Regions from separate parts of the Agrobacterium sp. DE0009 genome, predicted to be linked through region 3. Evidence: riboswitches for the same ligand, from Rfam matches in the RefSeq annotation. Region 3 holds a riboswitch; each other region holds the start of a gene.
The links. A riboswitch is a leader RNA that binds a small molecule or an ion and turns the genes downstream of it on or off. The one in region 3 is predicted to bind cobalamin.
Positions count from the first base shown of each region.

Region 1: another riboswitch for cobalamin. It lies ahead of nrdH (glutaredoxin-like protein NrdH); the one in region 3 lies ahead of FS804_RS18415 (DUF1636 family protein).
Region 2: another riboswitch for cobalamin. It lies ahead of FS804_RS10875 (ABC transporter substrate-binding protein); the one in region 3 lies ahead of FS804_RS18415 (DUF1636 family protein).

Region 1 is NZ_VEIU01000001.1:1,855,128-1,864,990, forward strand. It holds gene FS804_RS09385 (alpha/beta hydrolase) at 1-8, shown strand, start outside; gene nrdF (class 1b ribonucleoside-diphosphate reductase subunit beta) at 34-1,008, opposite strand; gene nrdE (class 1b ribonucleoside-diphosphate reductase subunit alpha) at 1,025-3,187, opposite strand; gene nrdI (class Ib ribonucleoside-diphosphate reductase assembly flavoprotein NrdI) at 3,199-3,597, opposite strand; gene nrdH (glutaredoxin-like protein NrdH) at 3,609-3,830, opposite strand; cobalamin riboswitch at 4,133-4,357, opposite strand; gene FS804_RS09410 (nucleoside triphosphate hydrolase) at 4,484-5,113, opposite strand; gene FS804_RS09415 (ATP-binding cassette domain-containing protein) at 5,110-5,892, opposite strand; gene FS804_RS09420 (ABC transporter permease) at 5,892-6,974, opposite strand; gene FS804_RS09425 (sugar ABC transporter substrate-binding protein) at 7,177-8,199, opposite strand; gene FS804_RS09430 (ROK family transcriptional regulator) at 8,463-9,695, shown strand; gene recQ (DNA helicase RecQ) at 9,753-9,863, opposite strand, start outside.
Region 2 is NZ_VEIU01000002.1:302,152-312,014, reverse strand. It holds gene FS804_RS10890 (cupin domain-containing protein) at 1-147, opposite strand, end outside; gene FS804_RS10885 (glyoxylate/hydroxypyruvate reductase A) at 175-1,098, opposite strand; gene argE (acetylornithine deacetylase) at 1,121-2,245, opposite strand; cobalamin riboswitch at 2,614-2,848, shown strand; gene FS804_RS10875 (ABC transporter substrate-binding protein) at 3,005-4,036, shown strand; gene FS804_RS10870 (iron ABC transporter permease) at 4,033-5,061, shown strand; gene FS804_RS10865 (ABC transporter ATP-binding protein) at 5,058-5,858, shown strand; gene FS804_RS10860 (pseudoazurin) at 5,855-6,331, shown strand; gene FS804_RS10855 (type I secretion system permease/ATPase) at 6,596-8,425, shown strand; gene FS804_RS10850 (HlyD family type I secretion periplasmic adaptor subunit) at 8,412-9,725, shown strand; gene FS804_RS10845 (SMP-30/gluconolactonase/LRE family protein) at 9,741-9,863, opposite strand, start outside.
Region 3 is NZ_VEIU01000005.1:208,643-218,505, reverse strand. It holds gene cbiB (adenosylcobinamide-phosphate synthase CbiB) at 1-288, shown strand, start outside; gene FS804_RS18425 (cobyric acid synthase) at 275-1,732, opposite strand; gene cobO (cob(I)yrinic acid a,c-diamide adenosyltransferase) at 1,734-2,351, opposite strand; cobalamin riboswitch at 2,479-2,692, shown strand; gene FS804_RS18415 (DUF1636 family protein) at 2,810-3,235, shown strand; gene cobW (cobalamin biosynthesis protein CobW) at 3,232-4,269, shown strand; gene cobN (cobaltochelatase subunit CobN) at 4,325-7,672, shown strand; gene cobG (precorrin-3B synthase) at 7,672-9,024, shown strand; gene FS804_RS18395 (precorrin-8X methylmutase) at 9,024-9,656, shown strand; gene FS804_RS18390 (precorrin-2 C(20)-methyltransferase) at 9,653-9,863, shown strand, end outside.

The sequences.
Region 1 (9,863 bases), on a different contig from region 3:
CGCAGTGAACCTACTGCGGTTTGCCCAAAGGGTTCAGAAGTCCCAGTCTTCGTCCTCGGTCGCGACCGCCTTGCCGATGACGTAGGACGAACCGGACCCCGAAAAGAAGTCGTGGTTCTCATCTGCATTGGGCGAGAGCGCTGAAAGGATCGCTGGATTGACCCGGCAAGCCTCGGCGGGGAACAGTGCCTCGTAACCCAGATTCATGAGGGCCTTATTGGCGTTGTAGTGCAGGAACTGCTTGACGTCCTCGGTCAGGCCGACGCCATCATAGAGGTCCTCGGTATATTTCGCCTCGTTGTCGTAAAGCTCGAGAAGCAGGTCAAAGGCAAAATCCTTGATCTCCTGCCTTTCGTTTTCATTAAGGCGGTCCACCGCCCTTTGGAACTTGTAGCCGATATAATAGCCGTGCACGGCCTCATCGCGGATGATGAGGCGGATCAAGTCCGCCGTGTTAGTAAGCTTGGCACGACTTGACCAGAACATCGGCAGGTAGAAGCCGGAATAGAACAGGAAGCTCTCCAGAAACACGCTGGCGATCTTCTTCTTCAATGGATCGCCGCTGTCATATTCTCGCATGATGAGTGCGGATTTGCGCTGCAGGAACTCGTTTTCCTCCGACCAGCGATAGCCATCATCGACGTCAGGCGTGGAGCAGAGGGTCGAGAAGATCGAAGAATACGAGCGCGCATGCACGGCCTCCATGAAGGAGATGTTCGAGAGCACCGCCTCCTCATGCGGTGTTGCCGAGTCCGCCATCAGGCGCACCGCGCCGACGCCGTTCTGGATGGTGTCGAGCAAAGTCAGTCCGGTGAAGACACGGATCGTCAGCTTCTGTTCTTCCGGCTTCAGCGTTCCCCAGGAGGGGATGTCATTGGAAAGCGGCACCTTTTCCGGCAGCCAGAAGTTCGAGGTGAGGCGGTTCCAGACTTCGAGGTCTTTTTCGTCCTCAATGCGGTTCCAGTTGACCGCTCGGACACGGGACACGGGTTTTACGGCGATGTTCATTGTCTTGTCCCTCTAATCAGAGCGTGCAGGAAACGCAGCCCTGAACCTGCGTGCCTTCCAGCGCCATCTGGCGCAAACGGATGTAATAGATGGTCTTGATGCCCTTCTTCCAAGCATAGATCTGTGCGCGATTGATATCGCGGGTCGTGGCCGTATCACGGAAGAACAGAGTCAGCGACAGGCCCTGATCGACATGCTGGGTAGCGGCCGCATAGGTGTCGATGATCTTTTCCGGCCCGATCTCATAGGCATCCTGATAATATTCGAGATTGTCGTTCGAGAGATAGGAAGCCGGGTAATAAACGCGGCCGATCTTTCCCTCTTTACGGATTTCGATTTTCGAGACGATCGGATGAATGGAAGATGTGGAGTGGTTGATATAGGAGATCGAGCCTGTCGGTGGCACGGCCTGAAGGTTCTGGTTATAGAGGCCTGATGCCATGACCTCCCCCTTCAAGACATTCCAGTCTTCCTGCGTTGGAATGGCGATGCCGGCCTTTTCGAACAAGTCGCGGACCTTTTCCGTCGCCGGCAGCCATTCCCGTTCGGTATATTTGTCGAAATATTCGCCCGAAGCATATTTGGAGTTTTCGAAGCCCTTGAAGCTCTGTCCTCTCTCCATCGCCAGCCGGTTGCTGGCGCGGATAGCGTGATAGGTCACGGTGTAGAAATAGATATTGGTGAAATCTACGCCTTCTTCGGAGCCATAGAAGATGCGCTCGCGCGCCAGATAACCGTGCAGGTTCATCTGACCGAGTCCGATGGCATGGCTGTCGTCATTGCCCTTTTCAACAGACGGAACGGAGGAAATGTGACTCATGTCCGACACCGCCGTCAGTGCCCTGATGGAGGTTTCAATGGTCTTGCCGAAATCGGCTGAATCCATTGCCGCGGCGATATTCAACGAACCGAGATTGCAGGAAATATCCTTGCCCATGTGGCTATAGGAGAGATCGGCATCGAACGCGCTGGCTTCGCTGACCTGCAGGATTTCCGAGCAAAGATTGCTCATGCTGATGCGACCGGCAATCGGATTTGCCCGGTTCACCGTATCTTCGAACATGATATAGGGATAGCCGCTCTCGAACTGGATTTCGGCGATGACCTGAAAAAATTCGCGCGCCTTGATCTTCTTCTTTCGGATGCGGCTGTCGGCGACCATCTCGTGGTACTTTTCCGTCACCGAGATTTCGGTGAAGGGCACCTCATAGACCCGCTCCACATCATAGGGAGAGAACAGATACATTTCCTCGTTGTTGCGGGCGAGCTCGAAGGTGATGTCTGGGATGATAACGCCGAGCGACAGGGTCTTGATGCGGATTTTTTCGTCAGCGTTTTCACGCTTGGTGTCGAGGAAACGCATGATGTCTGGGTGGTGGGCATGCAGATAGACTGCACCCGCACCTTGGCGGGCGCCGAGCTGGTTGGCATAGGAAAACGAATCTTCCAGCAGCTTCATGACAGGTATGACACCGGAGGACTGATTTTCGATCTGTTTGATCGGTGCTCCAGCCTCTCGAATATTGGTCAGTGAAAGGGCAACGCCGCCGCCGCGCTTGGAAAGCTGCAGCGCCGAATTGATGGAGCGACCGATGCTTTCCATATTGTCTTCCACCCGCAGCAGGAAACACGAGACCAGCTCACCGCGGCTCTTCTTGCCAGCATTGAGGAATGTTGGCGTTGCCGGCTGAAAACGGCCGGAAATGATCTCATCGACCAGATCTCGGGCAAGCTGCTCGTCACCGCGCGCAAGAGCCAGCGCCACCATGCAGACGCGGTCCTCATAACGCTCCAGATAACGTTTCCCGTCGAAGGTCTTCAGGGTGTAAGAGGTGTAGTATTTGAACGCACCGAGGAACGTCGGAAAGCGAAACTTCCGCGCATAGGCCTCGTCATAGAGATCGCGCACGAAATTGAAGGAATACTGGTCCAGCACCGCCTGCTCGTAATAGCCTTCGGTCACCAGATAATCGAGCTTTTCCCTAAGATTATGGAAAAACACCGTATTCTGATTTACGTGCTGGAGGAAATATTGACGTGCAGCGAGCCGATCCTTGTCGAGCTGGATTTTTCCGTTCTCGTCATAGAGGTTCAACATCGCGTTCAGTGCGTGGTAGTCCAAGCCCGCATCAAGCGGCTTCTGGCTTGCGGCTGTTGGCTGCTTGGTGTCATTGCGCAATGCGCTAGCGGTCAGCGTGTCCAAAATCGGTCCAATCCATGTTTGACGGTGGCGACGTCTTCTTCCGTCCCGAGAAGCTCAAAGCGATAGAGAAACGGCACGGCGCATTTTCGCGAGACGATATCTCCGGCGGATGCGAAGGCGGCGCCAAAACTGGTGTTTCCCGCCGCAATGACGCCGCGGATGAGGTTGCGGTTGGAGGGTTCGTTCAAAAACCGGATCACGGGTTTCGGCACTGCCCCTTTGGTGCCGCCGCCGCCATAGGTTGGGGTGACGAGCACATAGGGTTCCGACACCTGCGGTACATCCTCTTCAGCGCCGAGCGGCAGGCGAAGCAATCGCCGCCCCAGTTTCAGAAGGAAACGATGAGTGTTTTCTGAACGGCTGGAATAATAGACGATCAGGCTCATCGCCCGCCGCCTCAGCTGATCGCGCCGATCATATCCGGCCGGAAACCCGCCCAATGGCGTTCGCCGGCAACGACTACGGGAACCTGCATGTAGCCGAGGCCACGGACGTGGTCGAGCGCATCCGCATCTTCGGAAATGTCGATAATCTCATAGGGAACGCCGATACGGTCGAGGGCGCGATAAGTGGCGGTGCATTGGACGCAGGCGGGTTTACTGTAAACGGTGACGGTCATAATTTCCCTCTCGAAGCCAATTTTGGACGCGGCAAAGCCTTGCCGATTGCAATCACAACCGGACGGTGATGGTTCTGTCATTCAGGTGATGCTTGGTGTTTGAGAGTTCGTGCGATCCGAATGAAAACAGATGGATTTTCGGGCACGCTTCAAACAACAGAAGTCGCTCCTCTACGCTGACGAGCGTAGCAACTTAAAAATATGCACTGGCATGACTTCACCCCGAAGCTCGTTATGGAGGGGGCAGAAAAGGGCGCACGCAAGTCATTTGCGCGATACACCTTCCTCCGGACACCCCGCCCGTGGACGTTTGCGCTCAAGGCAGGTCTCCTGACTTGCGGGTCACAACATTCATTCCGGCCTTCCCGAAGCTCTCAGCCCCAGTGACTCAAATCGGAACGATGCTCGCCGCTTACAGTTGCGGGGGCAGTTTCGGCCTTGTTTCGCCTCAATGGCGTAACGCACCGAATTCCCGTCTTAGCTCCCAACCCTTGCGAATCGGAAGAACCTTGAACACTAGATATAGTATATGAGGAAATCCTAGCGTCAACCAGTAGATGACGCGAAAGCTGGCCCCTGGGGATAAAAAAGATTCATCGCAGAGTGACAGCCGCTAAACGGCGCGGAACACGTCATGTTCGGGGAACGTCGATCTATTCCCAGATGTCGATGTGGATATCGGCCGGGCGGGCGTTTTCAATCACCCGTTTTCCATTCGGAAGATCGTTCTCGAAAAGCTTGGCATGAATCTGAGCCGCATCAAGGCCAAAGCCCAGCCATCTGTCACGCAGTCTCTGTTCCAGAACGGTCACGGAAGGTCCTACAAAGACACTCAAATCAAAATGGTCGGATAGCCTTGTCCAGGGCGCTTCGTTGAGCAGTAGATAATTGCCCTCAGCCAGAATAAAGCGCGTTTCAGGCGCGATGGCACGGGCAGAGGCGATGGCGATTTCTCGGGAACGATCGAAAACCGGCACCAGCACTTCCTGCCCGCCCTGCCGAACGGCAGAGACGATATCCAGAAAGCCACGGACATCGAATGTTTCCGGCGCACCCTTCCGCGGCAAAAGCCCCCGCTCTTCAAGGATGCCATTATCCATATGGAAGCCGTCCATGGGCAGCACGGCGGCCGTTTCGCCACGTGCGATGAGAGCATCACATAGGGCATCCGCCAGCGTGGATTTGCCGGCCCCTGGGGGGCCGGCAATGGCAACGATGAAACGGGATTGGCCCTTTGCCCGTCGAAGAACGTCTTCAACGATCGTTACGAGCTTCAACGTCATGCGGCGAGCGTTTCCTTCGGCGCTTCCTTGGCGCCGGTCATGAAGGCGACTGCGTCGGACATCGAATAATCCTTCGGATTGATGACGCAGAGGCGCTTGCCCAACCGATGGATATGAATGCGATCCGCCACCTCGAACACATGCGGCATGTTGTGCGAAATCAGAACGATCGGCAATCCACGGGCGCGGACGTCGAGGATGAGCTCAAGGACGCGCCGGCTTTCCTTGACGCCAAGAGCGGCTGTCGGCTCGTCAAGAATCACCACCTTCGAGCCGAAAGCGGCTGCGCGTGCTACGGCTACGCCCTGCCGCTGGCCGCCGGAGAGCGTTTCCACCGCCTGATTGATGTTCTGGATAGTCATCAATCCGAGTTCGGAGAGCTTGTCCCGCGCGAACTTTTCCATGGCCGGCCGGTCGAGGGCACGAAAAAGGCTGCCGGCTATGCCGGGCTTGCGGATTTCGCGGCCCAGGAACATGTTGTCGGCGATCGACAGGGCTGGTGAGAGTGCGAGGTTCTGGTAGACGGTTTCGATACCGGCCTTTCGCGCTTCGATCGGTGAGCGGAACTGCACCGGCTTGCCTTCGAGCCTGATCTCCCCTTCGTCGGGCGTCACCGCGCCCGAGATTGCCTTGATGAGCGAGGATTTGCCAGCGCCGTTATCACCGATGACGGCGAGAATTTCACCGGGGTAAAGATCGAAATCGGCATTGTCGAGTGCGGTCACGCGTCCGTATCGCTTGACGAGATTGCGTGCCGTGAGAATGGGTTCGCGTGCCATCAGCCTGCTACCTTTCTGATCCACTGGTCGATTGCAACAGCCAGGATGATGAGGACACCGATCAACAGATAGGTCCATTGCGGGTCCGTACCAATCAGTCTCAAGCCTAGCGAGAAAACGCCGACAATCAGCGCGCCAAACAGCATGCCCATGATCGAGCCACGACCGCCGAAGAGCGAGAGGCCGCCAATCACGACAGCGGTGATGGATTCGATATTGGCGAACTGTCCGGCCGTTGGCGATACCGAGCCGATGCGGCCGATCAATGCCCAGCCTGCGAAGGCGCAGATGAGCCCCGAAAGCGTATAAACCGTCGTCAGCATGCGCTTGACGTTGACGCCAGCAAGCTCGGCCGCATCCGGATCGTCACCAACAGCGTAGAGGTGGCGGCCCCAGGCGGTGCGGTTCAGCACATACCAGAGGAGGGCAACGAGCAACACCATGGCGATGACGCCATAGGTAAAGACGGCACTGCCGAGGCGCAGGTTGTTCCCGAAGAACTGGAGGATGGGTGCCTGCTGCGCAATATCCTGGGCGCGGATGGTTTCATTCGCAGAGTAAAGGAAGTTGGTGGCAAGAACGATCTGCCACATGCCAAGCGTCACGATGAAGGGCGGCAATCGCATGCGCGACACGAGGATGCCGTTGACGAAGCCGCAAAATGCGCCAACAGCCAGTCCGCAGAGAATGGAGAGTTCCGCCGGCAAGCCGTAGCGGAAGGTGAACTGCCCCATGATGACCGAAGACAGCACCATGATGGCGCCGACGGACAGATCGATGCCGGCAGTCAGGATGACGAGCGACTGCGCCGCACCGACGATACCGACAATGGCCACCTGCTGAAGAATGAGCGTCAGCGAAAAGGCAGAGAAAAATTTGCCGCCCAGTGTGATGCCGAACACTATTAGCGACAGCACCAGAACAATCAGCGGGACAGCTGCAGGACTGGAGTGCAGAAAATGCTGGAATTTTTCGAGCAGGCTCTTGTCGTGCGTATCGAAAGCGGCGACCTGGGTCGAGCTTCCGGACAGCACATTTTCAAATTCATTATGCGGTTGGGTCCGCACTGGCTGATCGCTCATGGATTTTCCTCCCGATCGCTTCATCACATTTGCCCTGGAAGCATAACCGTTCTGCAGCGGGCCTTGTGTCGATTCAAACTGTTGAGAAGCGGACTCCGTCGACCCAGGGGCGCGCCCTGCGTCCACTCATCTGGATCACGCCTCATTCACTTGAGGCTGAAAGCGGGGGCAAAAAGCCCCCGCCTGCGTCAGATGCGAGGCATCAGCCCCAGCACTTCTTGAGGCCTTCCTTGGTATCGATCGAGTCGAGACCCTTCACCGGCTTGTCCGTCACCAGCGTCACGCCCGTGTCGAAGAAGGTCTTGCCAGCTGTCGGCTTTGGCTTTTCACCGGTGTCGGCAAACTTCTTGACCGCCTCGACGCCCAGTGCCGCCATGGCCAGCGGATATTGCTGCGACGTCGCACCGATCACGCCTTCGGCCACATTCTTCACGCCCGGGCAACCGCCGTCGACCGAGACGATCAGAACATCCTTTTCGCGACCGACTGCCTTCAGCGCTTCGTAGGCGCCGGCAGCTGCCGGTTCGTTGATGGTGTGGACAACGTTGATGGTCGGATCTTTCTGCAGCAGATTTTCCATCGCTGCACGGCCACCTTCTTCGTTACCGTTGGTGACATCATGGCCGACGATGCGGGGATCGTTCTCATCGCCGATCTTGTTGATGTCCTTCACGTCGATGCCGAAGCCCTTCATGAAGCCCTGGTTGCGAAGCACGTCGACCGTTGGCTGCGAGGGGGTGAGGTTGAGGAATGCGATCTTTGCATCCTTGGCCTTGTCGCCAAGCGTGCCGGCTGCCCATTTGCCGATCAATTCGCCGGCCAGCAGATTGTCGGTTGCGAAGGTGGAATCGGCGGCATCGACGGGTTCAAGCGGCGTATCGAGCGCGATCACCAGAAGCCCGGCATCCCGTGCCTTCTGCACGGCAGGTACGATGCCCTTGGTGTCCGAAGCGGTAATCAGGATACCCTTGGCGCCATCGGCAATGCACGTTTCGATCGCTGCCACCTGGCTTTCGGAATCGCCATCGATCTTACCGGCATAGGCCTTCAGCGTAACGCCCAGTTCCTTTGCCTTGGCGGTGGCGCCTTCCTTCATCTTGACGAAGAAGGGGTTGGTATCGGTCTTGGTGATGAGGCAAACGGATGTGTCGGCGGCAGATGCAGCGGAAGCGAAAGAAACGCCAAGCGCAAGCGCGCCCAGAAGAGCGGAAACAGTGGTCTTCATGAGATCCTCCCAATGGATATTTGAGTACCTTTACGGTTACCCGACGATCCCGTCTCCTCCGAGATCGACGACCGTTGACGCAGATGGAACCACCAAAGGAACCGGCTGTCAATAAATAAATCCGATTGAATTATTAATTCCGTATGGCATTCTGTCAGCGGCAGGGAGGACAATCGCCACGTCGGTTAACGTTTGCGATAGCAAGATTGCCATAAAGCCTGATCTATCGGTCGCGACAGATAGTGCGGGCGGGAGGATGACATATGAGACACTCTGTTGAGACGGCGCCGCCAGCGCCGTCGACCCCTATGGATATCAGCGGCGGTGCCAATCAGGTTGGCGTGCGCGCTTATAATGAGCGGCTGGTGCTGTCTCTGGTCCGCCGCCATGGCGCGCTGTCGAAAGCCGATATTGCAAGACTTTGCGGGCTGTCGGCGCAAACGGTCTCGGTCATCATGCGTTCGCTTGAGAAGGACGGCCTTCTTATTCGTGGTGAGCGCCTGCGCGGTAAAGTCGGGCAGCCTTCGACGCCGATGCGGCTCAACCCGGATGCCGTGTTTTCGTTTGGTGTGAAGATCGGTCGGCGCAGCGTCGATCTTGTCCTCATGGACTTCGTTGGCCGGATAAGGCTCAAGCTGCGCAGGACCTACCCCTACCCCCTGCCGGAATGGATATTGCCCTTCGTCATCGACGGAATCGCTGATCTTGAATCGCAACTGTCGCCGCTCGAACGGGAGAGAATCGCGGGCGTTGGTATCGCCGCCCCATTTGAACTTTGGAATTGGGCTCAGGAAGTGGGTGCGCCGCCAATTGAGATGGAGCGGTGGCGCGGCGTCGATATAAGATCGCAGATTGCCGAAGGCGTCAGCTATCCGGTCTTCCTGCAAAACGATGCCACGAGTGCCTGCGGTGCCGAGCTGGTTTTTGGCGCTGGCCAGAATTATCCGGATTTTCTTTACGTCTTCATCGGCTCCTTTATCGGTGGCGGCGTCGTCCTGAACTCAGCGCTTTTTTCCGGAAAGACTGGAACCGCTGGCGCAATCGGCCCGCTGCCCGTCCAGGGCCAGGATGGTAATACCGTCCAGCTCCTGAAAATCGCGTCGATCTTCGTCTTGGAAAACATGCTGCGGGAAAGAGGCATCGATCCGCGGCCGCTTTGGTTCTCGCCGGATGAGTGGATCGATTTCGGCGAACCTCTTGAGAGTTGGATCAGGAAGACGGCTGCCGCACTGGCTCAGGCTGTTATCGCGGCGGCCTCTATTATCGATTTTTCCAGCGTCATCATCGATGGCGGCTTTCCGGATTGGGTGAGGGCGCGCATCGTCGCCGCCACCCAGGCCGCTCTGAAACATCACGATCTACAGGGCGTCACGATGCCAGAAATCGTCGAGGGTGCGGTCGGCAGCCAGGCGAGAGCGATCGGCGGCGCCAGTCTGCCGCTTTTCTCTCGATACCTCATTGATCAGAATGTGCTCTTCAAGGATACCACGGGTTGACCGCTGCTTCTGCCGGACCGACTTCCTTGTCCGGCTATCAGGCTTCGGCGGAACGTCTCACCCAGTAGCAGCGTGCTGTAGGATCGCCGTCAGAAAGGCATCGCCGTAGCGCTCGAGCTTGGTCTCTCCGACGCCGGCGATGCCAGCCATAGCCCTTGCGGTCTGCGG
Region 2 (9,863 bases), on a different contig from region 3:
TATGCCGGTGTGCACGGTGCCGTCGCGGGCCTCGTCCAGTGGCCAGGTCTTGAAGGAAGGATCGCCGGAGATCAGGCGCTCTGGCAGGGCTTTCGAAGCCTTTGGTTCGAAGGTGGGTCTGGTATCGAGCGTCTTGAGGAGTGACATAAGGAGGTCCTTTCTTGGAACAGATGATCAATAGCCGCGGGCGCGGTCGACGAGGCCAAGCGGCGGTTCGCCGGCCTCATACCGCTTAATGTTTTCGATGACGGTGCGGGCTGCGGAGTGGGGTTGTGTGACGCTGGCGATATGCGGCGTCAGCAAAATCTTCGGATGAGTCCAGAAGCGGTGGTCCTGTGGCAACGGTTCGGGTTCGGTGACGTCAATGACCGCGCCCGAAAGCATGCCGCTGTCCAGCGCATCGATAAGCGCATCATGATCCAGCTGTTTGCCGCGCCCGGCGTGAACCAGTCCCGCGCTTTCAGGCATCATGGCCAGTCGATGCCGGTTCAGCAGGCCCACGGTTTGGTCCGTGAGTGGCAGCAGGCAAACGAGAATATCACTTGTCGCGAGGATATCATTCAATCCCGCTTCGCCATGGTGGCAGGTGACGCCGTCGATCACACGTGGCGAGCGGCTCCAGCCGGAAAGCGGAAAACCGAACGGTTTCAGCCGCTCAAGCGCCGCAACGCCCAGCATGCCGAGGCCGAGAATGCCGACTCGACGCTCTTCGGCCTGTGCCTGGGGCAGGGCCTTCCACAGTTTCTGGCGTTGCTGATCCAGATAGGCGGGCATGTTGCGATGCAGCGCAAGCACGCCAAAGCTCACATATTCCTGCATCATGCGGATGATGCCTTCATCCACCATGCGCACGACCTTCACATGGGCAGGAACCGCATTGATCTGGAACTGATCGACACCTGCGCCGATGGAAAACAGGATTTCGAGATTGCGGTAACGGCCGATATCATCGGGCACGGTCCAGGTGAGGAGATAGCGGACCGCATCCGGATCGACGGTCTGTGGCTCCATCGAAAAGGGAAGGTCGGGCAGATTACGGGCAAGAGCGTGCCTGAAAATCTCGCCGCGCCTGGCATCTGAGTTAAACAAGAACGTCATGTGAAATCCGGTTTCCGAAGGTTCAGGCCGCACATCGATGGGCAAGCCTTTCCAGCAGCGACTGGCAGGCGGACAGTTCTGTGGTGGTGATATATTCATCCGGTTTGTGGGCGCGGCCGATGTCGCCCGGACCGCAAATGATGGCGTCGATACCGGCAGCCTGAAAAAGTCCGGCTTCCGTACCGTAGCTGACGGCGTCAATGCACGGCGCGTCTGTCAGCTGCTCCATGAGGTTGACGAGCGGCGCGTCAGCGGCAAGCGAAAGCGCAGGGTAGTCGCTCATCGGTGCCCATTGAACGTCTGTCCCGTTGGCTGCAAGCCTCTCGACGCTCTCACGCAATGGCTCGAGCAGGGCGAGCGGCGATACACCGGAAATGGCCCGTGCTTCCACTTCGATGGTGCACAGGTCCGGGACGATATTGATCGCCTGCCCGCCATTTACGGTGCCGATCTGCAGGGAGGAGTAAGGCGGCTCGAACGTGCCTTCGAAGGGGCCCTGCGTGAGGGCTTGGGCAGTTTCCACCGCCTTTGCCATGATGCCTGTCATGAGATGGATCGCGTTGACGCCCTGATCGGGCCGTGAGGAATGGCCGGAGCGGCCGCGGATGGTGATGCGTGCGGCTGCCTTGCCCTTGTGAGCACGCACAGCGCGCAGATTGCTCGGCTCACCGATGATCGCGCCCGCTGGTTTTGCGCAAAGATCCGGCAAAGCGGCGATCAGATGGGGCACACCCCGGCAGCCCGCCTCCTCATCATAGGAAAAAGCAATGTGAACCGGCCGCTTCAGTGACATCTGCGCAAATGCCGGCGCCGCGGCGAGAACCGTGGCAAGGAAACCTTTCATGTCGGTGGTGCCACGGCCGTAAAGACGCTCGCCCTCGGCTCTGAGCGCAAAGGGGTCGGAGGACCATTCCGGCTCCCCGGCGGGCACCACATCCATGTGGCCGGACAGGATGTATCCGCTGGCATCCGTCGGGCCGAAGCTCGCAAAGAGATTGGCGCGGTCCCCTTCCGGCCCGGCAAGCAGCGAGACCTTCGCGCCGTGGCTTCGCAGATAATCGGCAATCCATCCGGCAATATCGCCATTGGCGGTTCCGACGAACGAGGGAAAGCCGACAAGACGCTCCAGAATTTCGATGGCGTTCATGGCTCTCTCCGCGCTTCACCGTCGCAGAGCCTAAAAGTCACCGGCTGCGTTTGTATGCTGAAGTGAAGAAGATTTCGGTAGATTGTTGTGTCCTTACAGCGGTTTCGGCGAAATCCTGCCGGGTCGATGGGAAAACTGACAGCCCTTTTTCCGATGCCGCCGTGTTGTTGAACGGAGACGTCAACGTAAAGCGGCTTTTTAGCGGTTGGATTTTGTCGAAGATGCCGAGAAACTGTATCGCCTGCACGCTTGGGGCTTGTGGCCGGTTTTTAAGCCGGCAACTTCTTGACTTTTCATTGCGGCGGGCTAGCTGGCCGTCTTTGTTCCAAGCTGCGACACGATCGCAATTGACGCCCCGCCTCTTGCCCCTTATGTGAGTATATGACGGTTCCTGCAGCCGAAAGGCGAAGGGATTAATAGGGAACATGGTGCGGGCGATATTTTCGCCCAATGCCGTGGCTGCCCCCGCAACTGTAAGCGGATTGTCGTTCATCCCCGTGGCGCCTCATGGCGTCATGCCACTGTATTCTCTGGAATGCGGGAAGGCAGATGAGTGACGCAAATTCGTGAGCCAGGAGACCTGCCGTCAAAATATGAACCATCGTTACGGGCGGGGAAGCCCGGAGGAGGAGACTGTAATGTTATTACGTTACATTTTGTTTGCATCCGATCATCGTTCTCCGTACAAGACGTCCCGCTGTTGGTGCGCGTTCTAACGCCTGCTGCTCTCGAATAAGTTTACTTTCGACTGGAGAACACATGTTTCATTTAAGACGCCTGCCGGCTCTCGCCGGCATCGTGGCGGTTGCCTTTGCATCCTTGCCCGCCGTTGGCGCGCAGGGCGCCGAAACCACCTACCCCCTGACAATCAACAGCTGCGGTCAGGAGATCACCTTCAAGCAGGCGCCGGCCCGCACCGTATCTGTCGGCCAGAGCACAACCGAGGTCCTTTACCTGCTTGGTCTCGCCGACAAGGTTGTCGGCACGGCGCTGTGGATCGGTCCGGTTCTGAAGGGCTACGAAGAGGCCAACGCCAAGATCGAGCGATTGGCCGACAACGACCCCAGCTTTGAGGCGGTTGTCGGCAAGAAGCCGGATCTCGTGACGACACAGTTCCAATGGCAGATCGGCCCAGAGGGTGTTGTCGGAACGCCGGCGCAATTTGCCGAGCTCGGCATTCCCGTTTACACCTCGCCGGCCGATTGCATGGGCAAAGACAATTCCGGCGGTGGCGATGGCGTGCGCAACACCGTTTTCACCATGGAACTGATCTACCAGGAAATCCGTGACCTCGCCAAAATCTTCAACGTGCAGGATCGCGGTGAGGAAGTCGTCGCCGACCTGAAGAGGCGCGAGGACGCCGCCAGAGCCAAGATCGCTTCTGCCAATGGCAAGCTCTCGGCCGTCTTCTGGTTCTCGAGCGCCGAACTGGATATCGACCCGTACGTCGCCGGCCGTAACGGCGCTCCGGGTTACATCATGTCTGCTCTCGGATTGAAGAATGTCATCGAAAGCGACGAGGAGTGGCCGACGGTCGGCTGGGAAACCATCGCCAAATCCAACCCGTCTATCGTTGTCGCCGGCAAGATGGACCGCCGCCGCTTCCCTGCAGATGACATTGCCGTCAAGCTGAAGTTTCTGGCAACTGACCCGGTGGCAAGCATCATGCCTGCTGTCAGGCAAGGCCATGTGTTCGAAATGGATGCGCAGGCGATGAACCCGACCATTCGCACCATTGAAGGCATCGAAACGCTGGCCGAGGCGATTTCGGCTGCCGGCCTCGCCAAGTGAACGGCCTCTCCCTCCATCTCGGCAGGGCGGGCCTGGTTTTTGCCGCGCTCGCCCTGCTGTTGATAGCGCTGATGGCCGGAGCGGCCATCGGTGAGACAGCCATTCCATTTGACGTCGTCGCAAAAACGATAGCCAATCGCGTCTTTCATGCGGGCTTTCCGCTGGAGCCGCTGGATGAGGGTATCGTCTGGAGCTATCGTCTGAGCCGCGCTGTCGTTGCCGCCTGCTGTGGGGCTTCGCTGGCGCTTGCCGGAGCAGTGTTGCAATCGCTACTGCGCAATCCGCTTGCCGATCCCTATATTCTCGGTATTTCCGCCGGCGCCTCTACAGGCGCCGTCGCTGTCGCCCTCTTGGGATTCGGTGCGGGGTTTCTGACCATGCCGGCAGGGGCCCTGATCGGCGCTTTCATCGCGTTTTCACTGGTCAGCCTTCTTGCCGTGCGAGCCGGACACGGTAACAGCGCCATCATTCTGGCGGGGGTGGCCGGGTCGCAGTTGTTCAATGCCGTAACATCGTTCATCGTCACCAAATCTGCCAATGCCGAGCAGGCACGCGGCATCATGTTCTGGCTGCTCGGCAATCTCTCCGGCGTGCGCTGGCCGGATGTCTGGCTGGCGCTACCTGTCAGCCTTGCGGGACTTCTCATCTGCCTCTGGTATGCCCGCGCGCTAGACGCCTTCGCTTTCGGCGGCCAGGCGGCAGCATCGCTTGGGATCCCGGTACGCTGGGTCTATACGGTGCTGATCTCGGTTTCCGCCATCATGACAGCTTCAATGGTGTCCCTGGTCGGGTCCATCGGTTTTGTGGGCCTTGTCATTCCCCACGCCGCACGCATCTTCGTCGGTGTTCGCCATGGTATCCTGCTGCCGGTGACGGCGCTAACCGGGGCCGTTTTTATGATCGTCGCCGACATTCTCTCTCGCATCGTCATACCGGGTCAGGTTCTGCCGATCGGCGTCATCACCGCGCTCGTCGGCGCGCCCGCCTTTGCCTTCATCCTGGGGCAGAGAAGGGGGCGGTCATGAAGCTATCCGCCCGTGACCTGCATTTCCATGCCGGTAACGCTGATATTGTGCGCGGTGTTTCACTTGAGGTCGGCGCCGGGGAGTTCCTCGGCATCATCGGGCCGAACGGCTCAGGCAAAAGCACACTGCTTTCCATGCTGGCCGGCATCCGAAAGCCGCGCCGGGGGCACGTTGCGCTTGGCGGCGAGCCGCTTGGTTCACTGGGGCGACGCGACATCGCGCGCCTGCTTGCCTTCGTGGAGCAACAGGCCGAAACCACCGAGCGCATCACTGCGCGACAGGCCGTGGAGCTTGGGCGCACACCCTATCTCGGGCCGCTGTCCGCCTGGTCGCCGAATGACACCGCCATTGTCGATGCGGCACTTGTTAATGTCGATATGGCCGATAAGGCCGAGCGCGGCTGGCACCACCTTTCCGGGGGTGAACGGCAGCGCCTGCATATTGCCCGGGCCTTGGCGCAGGAACCACGAATCCTGCTGCTGGACGAGCCCACCAATCACCTCGACATCGGCCACCAGATCAGCCTGCTCGATCTGGTAAAGCGGCAGCGTCTCACGGTCGTCGCAGCGCTGCACGATCTCAATCACGCCGCCATGTTCTGCGACCGCATCGCCGTCATGCATCGCGGCGAGATGATCTCCGTCGGCCCGCCGCGAGAGGTTCTCACCTCCGGGACGATCGCCGAGGTGTTCGGCGTGGACTGCGTGGTCACCATGGACGAGAGAGGCTTTCCGCACATACGTTTTCTGCCGGCGCATGGACTGGCCGAGGATCCAAGGAAAGAACTGGCACGATGAGTAATTTGATGCTGGCAGACGCTCCGAAAAAGATCCGACCGTTTTGGATCGTTGCCGTGATTGCGGCGGCTTTCACAGCCTTTCCGCTTGAGGCCTCGGCCGAGACCTTCGAGGTGAAAATGCTGAACCGTGGCGAAAAGGGCCCGATGGTATTCGAACCCGATTTTCTCGAAATCGCGCCCGGTGACCGCGTGCGCTTTGTGCCCACCCACAAAAGCCACAACGCCGCGACCATCGACGGCATGGTCCCGGAAGGTGCCGAAGGTTTCAAGAGCCGGATCAACGATGAGTTCGAGACCGGTTTCGAAAAGCCGGGCTTTTACGGCATCAAATGCTCACCGCATTACGGCATGGGCATGGTGATGCTCATCAAGGTTGGCGATGCGGGCCTGCCGCAGAGCTACAGGACAGTAAATGTTCCCGGTCGTGCGAAGCCACGATTGGACGATCTTTTCGACCAGGCGGAAAAATGAGGTGTAGGCGTCGCAGCTTTCCCCAACCTCGTTGCAGAAAGAATCCCCAGATGGCGTTTTCGGTGCGGTGGATAATCCCATCTGACGGCGTGGGGGAGATGTATGCGCAGTCTGGTGGGTAATTTGTTGTGGTACAAGGCTACAACGAATGCCGTTATCCTTGTGGTAAAGGTCCGGCCGGGTCCGCGTCGTTGAGCGGTGATCGGCCTGAAGGTCTGATGATTGTCGTGCATCGGCGTTTGCCGCGTAGAGGAAAACCAGCCTGTGGGCTTTCAGAACCACCAGCAGACACCGCCGCAGTCTCTGACGGTGGCGGTTGTCGCGCCGCTTAAGGGCACGTTTCTCGGTGTTGCGCTCATCAGCGGTGTCGTCAACATTCTGGCGCTCACGGCGCCGCTCTTTATGTTGCAGATTTATGATCGGGTGCTTGCGAGCGGCAGCGTTCCGACGCTGGTCGGTCTCGGCATTCTCGCCCTTGGGCTTTATTGTTTCCAGTGTCTGCTCGATGTCATTCGCGCCCGCATTCTGATCCGCATCGGCGAAGATTTCGATACGCGTTATGCCGCAAGGGTGCATGATGCGGTCGTCCGCCTGCCGCTCGTCAGACCTATGCCGGGTGACGGCCTGCAGCCGCTGCGCGATCTCGACAATGTGCGCGGCTTTCTCTCCGGCATGGGACCGACGGCTTTTTTCGACCTGCCGTGGATCCCGCTTTATCTCGGGCTGTGTTTTCTGTTCCACGTCTGGATCGGCGTGACGGCGCTTGCCGGTGCGATACTGCTGATTTCCCTCACGATCCTCACCAATATCTTCTCTCAGAAGCCCAGCCGTGACACCATGGTGCAAAACATGGCCCGCAACCGGCAGCTGGAAACCTCGCGGCGCAATGCTGAAGTCGTACAGGCCATGGGACTCGGCAGACGTCTCGGCCAACGCTGGCAGCACTCCAACGACGCCTATCTCGCTGCCAACCGCAGCGCGGGCGACGTGGTCAGCGGCCTCGGCAATATCGCGAAATCGCTGAGGGTCGTGCTGCAATCGGCAATTCTTGCTGTCGGGGCGTGGCTCGTCATTAAGCAGGAGGCGTCCGCTGGCGTGATGATCGCGAGTTCGATCATGATGGGCAGGGCGCTGGCCCCTGTCGATCTCGCCATTTCGAACTGGAAGTCCCTGGTGGCCGCGCGGCAGAGCTGGGCGCGGCTGAAAGAGCTTTTCAGCCGCGTGAACGCCGATGGCACCACCATGGCCTTGCCCCGGCCGGAAAAAGAACTGCTGGTCGAAAACGTCACCATCGTTCCGCCGGGGAAGAGAAAGCCCACCGTCACCGGCCTCGGCTTCAACCTGACCGCTGGCCATGCGCTTGGTGTCATCGGTCCTTCGGGCTCGGGAAAATCCACACTTGCCCGCGTTCTCGCGGGCGTCTGGACACCGGCGGCGGGGAAGGTGCGGCTGGACGGTGCGAGTTTCGAACAGTGGGACCGTGAGGCGCTTGGTCGACATATTGGTTACCTTCCGCAAGGTGTGGAGCTGTTCGACGGCACGATCGGTGAGAATATTTCCCGCTTCGAGGATAGTCCCGACCCCGAGGCAATCATTGCTGCTGCCAGGGCTGCTGGCGCGCATGAGCTGATCCTTCGGTTTGAGAAGGGGTATGACAATGACATCGGCGAGGCGGGTTCAGCGCTTTCTGCCGGGCAGCGCCAGCGCATAGGCCTCGCCCGGGCTCTTTATGGCGATCCCTTTATCGTTGTGCTGGATGAACCCAATGCGAACCTTGATGCGGAAGGCGAGGCCGCCGTGGTCAGTGCCATTTCTTCCGTCAAGACACGGGGCGGCATCGCGATCGTTGTCGCCCACCGGCCCAGCGCCATCGGCGCCGTCGATTTCATCCTGATGTTGGAAGAGGGGCAGATGAGAGCTCTTGGCCCACGCGACGAGGTCCTTTCGAAGGTGCTGCGCCTTCCAAGGGGTCAGGCAGGTAAAGGATTTACGGCATCCGCTCAGACAATCTCACCGCTTCGCGTCGTTGCCAATGCGCAGCCTAAAACGCCGGCGCTTGAAGGGAGTGGAAGGGATGCGGATGACGAAGCATAATCTGCACTCTCCTTTATCCCGCTCCATCCGAAAACACCTTATCGTCGGCCTCGTGGCAGGCGTTGCGCTTTTGGGCGTCGTCGGGGGATGGGCGGCGACGACAAATCTTGCCGGGGCTGTGGTCGCGTCCGGTCATCTTGTCGTGGATAGCTATGCCAAGAAGGTGCAGCACCCGATCGGCGGTGTCGTCGGCGAAATTCTGGTAAACGAGGGTGACAGGGTCAAAACGGGTGACGTCGTTATTCGCCTCGACGCCACTCAGAGCCGCGCCAGTCTTTTGATCGTCAGCAAACGTCTGGATGAGTTGACGGCGCGTATGGCGAGGCTGGAGGCGGAGCGCGACGATTTACCGGCGCTCATCTTTCCAAAGGCGCTGATGATGCGGAAAGATCAGCCGGATGTCGCCTCAGCCATGCGTAGCGAGACCAAGCTGTTCGAGTTCCGCAAATCGTATCGGGAAGGGCGCAAGGCGCAGCTTTACGAACGCATCACTCAGTTCGAACATGAGATCGAAGGCCTGAAGGCGCAGGAAGTCGCATATGAGAATGGCCTTGCCCTGCTGCAGGCTGAAATCGCCTCGCAGAAATCCCTGCGCGAACAGGGCGTCGTTTCGGTGCAGCGGCTGAACACTTTGCAGACACAGGCGGCGACGTTCGGTGGCGAACGTGGGGAAAAAATCGCCTATCAGGCACAGACTGCCGGCCGTATCACCGAGACGAAACTCCAGATATTGCAGATCGATCAGGAGCTGCGCACTGAGGTCGGCCGGGAGTTGCGCGAGATACAGGCCCAGATGGGTGAGTTTGTCGAGCGCAAGGTCGCCGCCGAGGACCAGTTGAAGCGCATCGATATCGTCGCGCCGCAGTCCGGGTTCGTTCATGAAATGGCGGTTCATACCGTGGGTGGCGTGGTGACGCCTGCGGAACCTATCATGCTTATCGTCCCAGATGATGATCAACTTGCGCTCGAAGTTCAGATTGCGCCCAAGGATATTGACCAATTGCAGGTGGGGCAAAGGGCGATGGTGCGACTAACCGCCTTCAATCAGCGGGTTACACCGGAACTGGAAGGCCACGTGAGCCGCATCGCGGCGGATGTAACAATAGATCAGCGCAGCGGCCTCTCCTATTATCTGGCGCGCATTTCCCTTACCGCATCCGAGAGGGAAAGGCTCAACAAGGCGACACTGCTGCCGGGCATGCCGGCTGAAGTCTTCATCCAGACAAGCGAAAGAACCGCGCTCTCCTATATCGCCAAACCGCTGATGGACCAGATCAGTCGCGCTTTCCGGGAGGAGTAGCGGTCCGAGTGCGTATTATCCGGCGTCGCCGAAGCGGAAGCCGGGGAAGCCTTTCTTTTCCGTTGGGATCATCCAGACACCGCCCGAAAGCGGCGCTGTTTTCAGCCGGTCCTCTGACATGTTGTGGCGGTGTGATGT
Region 3 (9,863 bases):
GAGGGCGCATCCCCTCGCGATGCCATTGCCGCGATACGCCGCGACGCGCACCATCATCGCTCCCCCAATGCCGGCTGGCCGGAAGCGGCCATGGCCGGCGCGCTCGGCTTTGCGCTCGCAGGCCCCCGCTCTTATGGTGGGCAGATGATCGAAGCGCGTTTCATGGGCGAAGGCGGAAGGTCGGAGCTGGTTGCCGGTGATATTCGCAAAGCATTGCGGCTGGCGCGGATTGCGGATCTGTTGCTGATCGGCCTGTTCGGACTTCTGGCGATCCTTATCGCGCTATAGCAAGCAGCCTGTCGAGATCGAGGTGCTGCTCCATATGAGCAGCCAGACGGTCGAGAACCGCATCCACCTGCGCATCATAATTCAGGTCGGTGCCCTGCCCGCCGAGACGCTCCAGCCACGCGCTGCGCTGGCTGTTATCCGCAAAGAGACCGTGAATATAGGTGCCGAAGACACGGCCGTCGGGTGAGATGCTTCCATCGTAATGCCCGTCGATCGTCGAAAACGCCAGATTGCCTGCTGCTCCCGTGGTTTCCCCGACATGCATTTCATAGCCGGATAAACTAACGCCATCAAAACTTGCGCCGTGAACGGAAACGAGCCGCTTGTCACCCGTCAAAACCGTGTCGACATCAAGCAGGCCGAGCCCCTCGACAGTCGCCGGCGGTCCCTCGATGCCGTCAGGATCGGCAACGGTTTTTCCAAGCATCTGGTATCCGCCGCAAAGGCCGAGTACGTAGCCGCCGCGGCGCACATGCGCCTTTATATCAATGTCCAGGCCCGCATCTTTCAGCACGGAGAGATCGGCAATGGTGGATTTCGAACCGCACAGCAAAACCAGCCGGCAATCGGCGGGGATCGTCTCACCTGGCCGCACGCGGATCAGTTCTACATCCGGTTCCATGTCGAGGGGATCGAGATCGTCGAAATTGGAGATATGCGGCAGGATTGGCACCGCGATGCGGATTTTTGCGCCCTGTTTTGGCTCTGCCGGGCCGGAAAGTCCAAGCGCATCTTCCGCTGGCAGCTTTCTCGCATCGGCAAAGTGCGGCAGAAGGCCGATGGAGGCCCAGCCGGTCTTTTCCGCGATGATCCGCATGCCATCGGAAAACAGCTCCGGATCGCCGCGAAAACGGTTGACGATGAAACCTTCGATCATCGCCGCGTCATCGACGTCGAGCACCGCCCTGGTCCCGACGAGGCTGGCGATGACACCGCCGCGGTCGATATCGCCGATCAGGATCACCGGCGCATCGGCCGCGCGGGCAAAACCCATATTGGCGATGTCGTTGGCACGCAGGTTGATTTCGGACGCGCTGCCAGCCCCTTCCACCAGCACCAGATCGGCCTGTTGTTTCAGGTGCTCGAAACTATCAAGCACGCGCGGCATCAGCCCGGCCTTCATATGCTGATAATCGGCCGCCTTGGCGTTACCGATGATCTTGCCCTGCACGACCACCTGTGCGCCGGTTTCGCTCTGCGGCTTCAGCAGCACCGGGTTCATGTGCACGGAAAGCGGCACGCCCGCTGCCCGCGCCTGTAGCGCCTGCGCACGGCCGATCTCGCCACCATCCGCGGTGACAGCGGCATTGTTCGACATGTTCTGCGGCTTGAACGGCATGACGGAGAGGCCACGCCGGGTGAATGCGCGGGCAAGGCCGGCCACCATCAGCGATTTGCCGACATCCGAGCCCGTTCCCTGAAACATCAGCACCCGTGCAACCATGTCAGAATTCAATCCCCGCCTGCGCCTTCACGCCTGCCTTGAAGTGGTGTTTGACGAGGGTCATTTCCGTCACCATATCCGCCGCGTCGATCAGCGGCTGCTTGGCGTTGCGGCCGGTGACGATGACGTGCAGATCCGGCCGGCGGCTGGACAGTGTCTCAACAACCTCCGCCAACGGCAGGTAATCGTAACGCAAGGCGATGTTCAGTTCGTCCAGAACCAGAAGGCCGATCGTTTCATCGGCCATCAGAGCCTTGGCCTCCTCCCATGCCCTTGTCGCCGCTGCGACATCACGTTTCAGATCCTGCGTGTCCCAGGTGAAACCTTCGCCCATGGTGCGCCACACGATCCTGTCGCCGAACAAGCTCAGGGCCTGCTGTTCGCCTGTCGACCAGGCACCCTTGATGAACTGAACGATGCCGACCCTTCGCCCGGTGCCGAGCATTCGCAGGGCAAGGCCGAAGGCCGCTGTGGACTTGCCCTTGCCGGGACCCGTATTGATCATCAGCAGACCTTTTTCAATCGTCTTTTCAGCAACCTCGGCGTCCTGCACCGTCTTGCGATTGACCATTTTCTGCCGGTGGCGCTCGGCTTCGCTGGCGCTGATGTCGCGTGTCATTCGGTTTCCTCTTCTTCCACCTGTGCGGAGTCGCCCGCCACAGGAGCGGCGACTATACCCAATTTGCCGCACCCGGCAATCTGCCGTGCCGATGGCTCGCGGCATTGACCCATGCTTCCGTTCAGCCTAAGGGTAAGGGACTGACGGTCTTTTCCCGGCAACGGGAAAAGCTAAGAGGGAACACGGTTCCACCCCAACGTTGGGTCATTCCGTGGCTGCCCCCGCAACTGTAAGCGGTAAGCCCGCACCGTAAAGCCACTGGACCCGCAAGGGGTTCGGGAAGGCGGTGCCAAGGCGTCAAGCCGCGAGCCAGGAGACCTGCCGTTTCAGGAAAAACGTCTGCCGGGCGGGGTGCTCCGGTCAGTCGGTTCGTTCGAAGGTTCGGCTTGCGGCCACCCGCGTGCCGTCTTCGACATCCGCACCCCAAGATTTTTGCAAGGCGCGGGAAACGATACGGCTTGGATATTTCAGCGACATCTTCTTCCACCAGCGGAAATTCGCAGGACGAAACGGCGCCCGGCGTGACCGTTTTCATTTGCAGAAGCTGCCGTGATGAAGCCGATCCCAATGCGGAACCGCGCCTGGGTTCGCGCCTCGTCGAAGCCGTCATGGCAAAGGCTGAGGAAGCGGGTGTCACCGTTCGTTCCGTCAACTGCCTTGCCAATTGCAAGCGCGGCCTCAGCGCCGTGCTGCGCAGCGCCAACGGCTGGTCCTACGTCTTTGGCGGGCTGACAACCGACGGCGCTGATGATTTGCTGGCCGGGGCGAAACTGCTTGCTGCCGCCTCCGATGGCCTGATGCCGTGGCGCGGCCGCCCCGAATCCTTAAAGCGCGGCATGGTCGCGCGCATTCCGCCTTTCGATTTTACCGAGGAGAGATCATGAGCACCCTTCTGGACCGCGTTCCCTGCACCATCGTTACCGGCTTTCTGGGGGCTGGCAAAACCACGCTGCTGCGCGGCCTTCTCGAAAAACTTGACGGCAAGCGGCTCGCCATCATCGTCAACGAGTTCGGCGACATCGGCATTGACGGCGAAATCCTCAAAGGCTGCGGCATTGAAAGCTGCCCCGAGGAAAACATCGTCGAGCTGGCCAATGGCTGCATCTGCTGCACGGTGGCGGATGATTTCCAGCCTGCGATCGAACAGATCCTCAGCCGCCAGCCGAAGGTGGAGCACATTCTCATCGAAACCTCGGGTCTCGCCTTGCCCAAGCCGCTGGTACACGCCTTCCAGTGGCCGGCCATCAAGAGCCGGGTTACTGTCGATGCCGTGGTGGCCGTGGTGGATGGGGCTGCGCTTGCCGAGGGCCAGGTGGCTCACGACATGGAGGCGCTCGCCGCCCAGCGCGCCAATGACGAAGCGCTCGACCACGACGACCCTGTCGAAGAGGTTTTCGAGGATCAGGTCGCCTGCGCCGATCTCATCGTGCTCACAAAGGCTGATCTTCTTGACGTTGCTGGCTTGGAAAAGGCCAAGGCGCATATTCTCGACCATCTGCCGAAGGCGGCAAAGATCGTCATGGCCTCCAATGGCGCCATCGACCCTGCCGTGCTGATCGGCCTTGGCCTTGCCGTCGAAGACGATATTGAAAACCGCCGCACCCACCATGACGGCGAACTTGACCACGAGCATGATGACTTCGACAGCTTCGTCATCGATTTGCCTGCCGTGACCGATCCGGAAGCCCTGGCGATCCGCATTGCCGAAACGGCAGCGGCTGAGAATGTCCTGCGTATCAAGGGCTTCATCGAGGTATCCACCAAGCCGATGCGGTTGCAGGTGCAAGCCGTCGGTAGCCGCGTGAACCACTATTACGATCGGCCGTGGGCCGCAGGTGAAGAGCGCCGCAGCCGCCTTGTCGTCATCGGCGAAAAGGGCATCAACCGTGAGAAGATCGAGCAGATGCTGGCTGCCTGACACACGCATTTATCTGGGCGCAAGCAGCGACAGACGTCTGATGGACATGCTTTAGATGCATATTCTTGCCACCACATCATCGTCTCTAGACGACCTGATAGAGCCGGTTGACCTCAACCAGCCTCGCTCAGATGTGGTGATGCTGTCTTTTTCAGCAAGCGATCTGGCAGGGCTGGAACAGGCCTGGCGGCAGGCGGAGGAAGCGTCGACCACCCTCTCCTGCGCCAACTTGTCCGAACTTCGGCATCCCATGTCGGTCGATCTGTGGATCGAAAAGACGGCGGAGCACGCGCGCGTCATCCTTATCCGGATTCTCGGCGGCGCGGAGCGCTGGCGTTACGGCGTCGACCAGCTTTCCATGCTCGCGCGGCGACGTGGCATCAGGCTTCTGCTCCTGCCGGGCGAATGCAGCGAGCGGGACGAAAAACTGGAGGTTGCTTCAAGCGTCGGTCAAGACATTTTAGTGTCCGCTCTTTCGTTCTTCCGCGAGGGCGGGCAGGAAAATATGCGCCGCCTTGCCGCCGGTCTTGCTGCCCTAGCAAGGGGTGGGGTTTGGCCGGAGATCATGGCCGAACCGTTGCCAAGAGTCGGTTTTTACCGCCCGGGTTCAGGCGTGGTGGACAGGTTGCAAGCCTGTGCCGGCTTTGCCGTCGGCGCGCCGTTTCTGCCCATTCTCTTTTATCGCTCCATGCTTTTGGCGAATGATGTCGCGCCCGTGGATGCCCTATACGAGGCGCTGTCGCGCCGTGGCTTTGCGCCCGTTCCGATTTTTGTCAGCGGCCTGAAGGATCGCGAGGCGACCGGCTTTCTCGGGACCGTGTTGCCCGATATCGCGCCCGCCGCCATCGTTGCGGCGACCGCTTTTGCCAGTCAGACGGATGATGAAGGGGCAACCTTGTTCGACCGGATGGGTATTCCGGTGTTTCAAGTGGTGATGGCAACGACGCGACGGGATGGCTGGGCGGAAAACGCCCGCGGTTTGAACCCTTCCGATCTTGCGATACATGTGGTCCTGCCGGAATTGGATGGCCGGATCCTCGCCGGTGCGATCTCATTCAAACAGGCGCGCATGGGTGGCACCAGCCTGATCAATGTCCCCGAGATTGACCGTGTCGAACAAGTGGCAAACCGCATTGCCGCTTTGTTGCGCTTGCGGCGTGCTGCTGCTCGGGATCGCCGGATCATTGTCCTGATGCCTGACTATCCCGGTGCCGCGCCGGGGCGAACCGGCTACGCCGTCGGTCTCGATGTGCCGCAAAGCGTTCTCGAAATATTGCGCGATCTGAAGCAGGCGGGCTATGCGGTGGAGGACATTCCCGAAACGGCTCGAACACTGCTCGAACGGGTCGACGCGCAGGAAGCTACGGTCGATCTGTCCATTTATGAGGAGTTTCTTTCCGGACTACCGCCGGCAGCCGCCGCTTCAATTACTGCAACGTGGGGCGCTGCAGGCGATGACGAGGGGTTGAGGGAAGGCGCTTTTCGGTTTCGGGCCGCCCGTTTCGGCAATGTGATTGTGGCGCTGGCGCCAGACCGCGGGCGCAATGAGGATAGACGGGTGGATTATCATGACCCGGCGCTCCCGCCCCGGCATGCCCTTGTTGCTTTCGGTGTATGGATGCAGCGGGTGGCCGATGCCCATGCCATCGTCCATGTGGGTGCGCACGGCACGCTGGAATGGTTGCCTGGCAAGACGGTGGCGCTTTCGCGAGATTGTTTCCCCGAAATCGTCACCGGCTCATTGCCTGTCGTCTACCCTTTCATCGTGTCAAATCCTGGTGAAGCGGCGGTGGCAAAGCGGCGGATCGCGGCCGTAACGATCGGGCATGTTCCTCCCGTGCTCGTCAATGCCGGGCTTTCGCCGGAGCAGTCGGCGCTGGAGCAACTGGTCGATGAGTATGCGCAGGCTGACGGGCTGGATCGACGCCGGCGTGACCGGCTGGCAAAACTGATTGTTGAAAAGGCGCTGGAGACCGGGCTTGCGGCCGATGCGGGTGTGGCCGCGAAGGATGATCCGGATGCGGCGCTGTCGCGCATCGATGCCTTTCTATGCGACCTCAAGGACTTCGCGATCAAGGACGGCCAGCATGTGTTCGGACGTTGTGACGAGGATGAGACCGATCCTTTGAGGTGGCAGAGCGCCGAATCGGAAAAAGCCGCCCTGCTTGCCGCGCTCGACGGCCGCCATATCGTGCCCGGGCCTTCCGGTGCACCCGCGCGCGGAAGGCTTGATGTGCTTCCTACCGGTCGCAACCTTTATGCCGCTGATCCCCGCACCATGCCGACGCCGACGGCATTTGAACTCGGTAAAATGGCAGCGGAAGAGATATTGCGTCATCATCTGCAAACCCATGGTGAGTGGCCGAAAAGCCTCGTCTTCGATCTCTGGGGCAGCGCCAGTCTTCGCAACGGCGGCGAAGATGTGGCGCAGGCGTTGCATCTGATGGGGGCACGTCCGATGCATGATCCCGCGACCGGCCGCGTGACCGGTATCGAGGTTCTGCCGCCTGCCAGCCTCGGGCGACCGCGCGTTGATGTGACGTTCCGCATTTCCGGCCTGTTCCGCGATATGTTTCCAGCGCTGATCGCGCTTCTCGACGCCGCTGCCAAAACAGTCGCGCGCCGGGATGAAGCGCCGGGCGATAATCCTCTGGCGGAAGAGGCCGCGGCACTCGGGCGTATTCCCCCGCGCATCTTCGGTTCTGCGCCCGGCACCTATGGCGCCGGTATCGAGGAAAAATTGGCGAGCGGTACCTGGGATGAACGCGAGGAGCTGGGGCGGGCATATCTCGAGGCTGCGAACCATGCTTTTGGCGGCGCCGATGGGCTCGACATCGTTGAAGATGCCGGCTTTACCGAGTTGGTGCGCCGGGCCGATCTTCTCGTTCACACCGGCGATGATCCCGGTCGGGATCTGCTCGACGGTTCTTCCGATGTCGCCTTCATCGGCGGTTTTTCCGCGGCGAAGGCTGCGCTCGGAGATATTGCCGACATCGTCGCGTTGGATACGACCGACCCGGCCCGGCCGCGTGCGCGGACGATCTCCCAGGCGCTGACGCGGGTGGTGCGCGCACGCGCCGTCAACCCGCGCTTCATCGCCGGCCAGATGCGGCATGGGCCGCGGGGGGCCGCAGAACTGCTTGAAACCGTCGACCGTCTGATCGGATTTGCGGAGACGACGCATGTCGTGTCCTCATCTCTGATCGAATCCCTCTATGACGCCTATTTGGGTGACGAAGCCGTGCGCGACTTTCTTCTGCGGGAAAACCCGACAGCCGCGCGGGTCATGGCAGAACGCTTTTTATCCGCACGCCGTCGTGGGTTGTGGCACAGCCGCCGAAATGCGGTTGATGCCGAACTGGAGATGCTGATCCTGCCCTTTTCCGAAAGGAGAAAGGCCTGATGGCCGTCGCCGCCGATATCGTTCAGCCGTTTCGCCGCCGTGGGGTCTGCCCCGCCCTTTCCGCCCCCATGCGGACCGGCGACGGACTTTTGTCGCGAATTGCTTTTGAGGCCGATATCTCCCCGCGGGAGATGACGGCGCTTTGCCTACTTGCTGAGCGACATGGCAACGGATTGATCGACATCACCGCCCGCGGCGGTCTGCAATTTCGCGGTCTGACGCCCGACAGTGCGATTGCGCTGGAGAAGGACGTGCTGGCGCTGGACCTGCCGCTTCGTCACGGACTTGCGGTAGAGACCTCGCCTCTCGCCGGTCGGGATGATACGGAAGTTATCGATGCCCGCCCGCTCGCCGCAGCAATTCGGCAAGAGGCTGGCAGGCTTCGACTTCATGAAAAACTTGCCGCCAAGATGTCGGTTGTCGTTGATGGGGGCGGCCGCCTGCCCATGGGCGGTTTGGTCGCCGATATTCGCCTGAAGGCAGCATCGCTCAGCGGCAAAACCCTCTGGCAATTGATGCTCGGCGGGCCGGAGCCAACGGCAACGAGAGTGGGACTGGTGGAGACGCAAGCGGCGGCGGATGTCGTCGTCTCCCTGCTTGTCCATCTGGCTGCCCGAGGACCGCTTGCCCGCGGCCGCGATCTGGATCATGCTTCGATGAGGTCGATCTGTGGCGATTGCCTGCTGGATGTGGACGTTGCCGATGAAACCGCTGATAAGTCTATGCCACTGGGACTGATGACGACGGCAGTGGATTGCTTTGGTTTGGGTATAGCCCCTGCTTTCGGACAACTCCCGGCTTCCGAGCTGGCGAAGCTCTGCGAGCAGGCTGATGCGCTCGGTATCGAAACGTTGCGGCCATCGCCGAACCATAACCTGCTATTCTTCGGTCCTGTGACGGCCTGCGGCCACTTGCTTGCGGTGGCGCGCGAGACGGGTTTTATCACTGCTGTTCGGGACGCGCGCTCTTCGGTTGCCGTGTGCGCGGGGGCACCCAGATGCGGGTCTGCTTTCTTTCCGACCCATGAGCTTGCAGCCTTTGCGGCTGAAGAATGCCCTTCCCTGCTGGATGGCTCTTTCACGCTTCATATTTCCGGCTGCGGCAAGGGATGTGCGCATCCCGGAACGGCGCTTCTGACACTTTCCGGCAACGCCGAAGGCCTGGCATTTTCCATTTCGGGCCGTGCCGGCGACTTGCCTCACGGCATTTTGCCTTTTCAGCATCGCAGGACGGCGCTTTCGCGACTTGCCCGTCTTTACGAAAAAGAACATAAGCCCGGAGAAAACGCCGCTGCCTTTCTTGCCCGGCGGGGCAAAGGGGTAATCGTTGCGGCGCTTCGACAGGATGACTGATGACCCACTATGACTATATTCACGACGGCAATGCGATCTATGAGCGCTCCTTCGCCATCATCCGTGAAGAAGCGAATTTGTCCGCCTTCAGCGATGAACAGGCAGATATCGCCATTCGCATGATCCATGCCTGTGGGCAGGTGGAAGCGGCAGCCCACTTCCGCTTTTCACCGGATTTCGTCGCCGCTGCACGCGGTGCTCTACGAGCCGGCAAACCTGTTCTCTGTGATGCGGAAATGGTTGCCCACGGCGTGACGCGCGCCCGTCTCCCGGCAAGCAATGAGGTTGTCTGCACCCTCCGCGATGCGCGCACGCCCGAGATTGCAAAACGGATCGGCAATACACGGTCCGCCGCCGCACTTGATCTATGGGCGGAGAGGCTGGACGGCGCGCTGGTCGCTATCGGAAATGCGCCGACTGCGCTGTTCTATCTCCTTGAGATGCTGGAAAATGGCGCTCCCCGCCCGGCGGCCATCATTGGCATGCCCGTTGGTTTTGTGGGTGCGGCAGAATCGAAGGACGCGCTGGAGGCAAGTTCGCTCGCTATTCCCTATGCTATCGTCAAGGGGCGCCTGGGCGGCTCGGCCATGACCGCCGCTGCGATCAACGCGGTTGCGAGGGCAGGCCTTTGAGCGCGGCACTTCTCGAACGCCCCGTGGGCAAGCTTGTTGGCGTTGGCACCGGTCCAGGCGATCCCGAGCTTTTGACGCTGAAAGCCGTGCGGGCCATCGAAAATGCCGATGTTCTTGCCTTTTTCTGCAAAAAGGGAAGCAGCGGGAACGGTCGCGGCATTGTCGAAGCTTTTATTCGTCCCGGCACGCTGGAAATGCCGCTGGTTT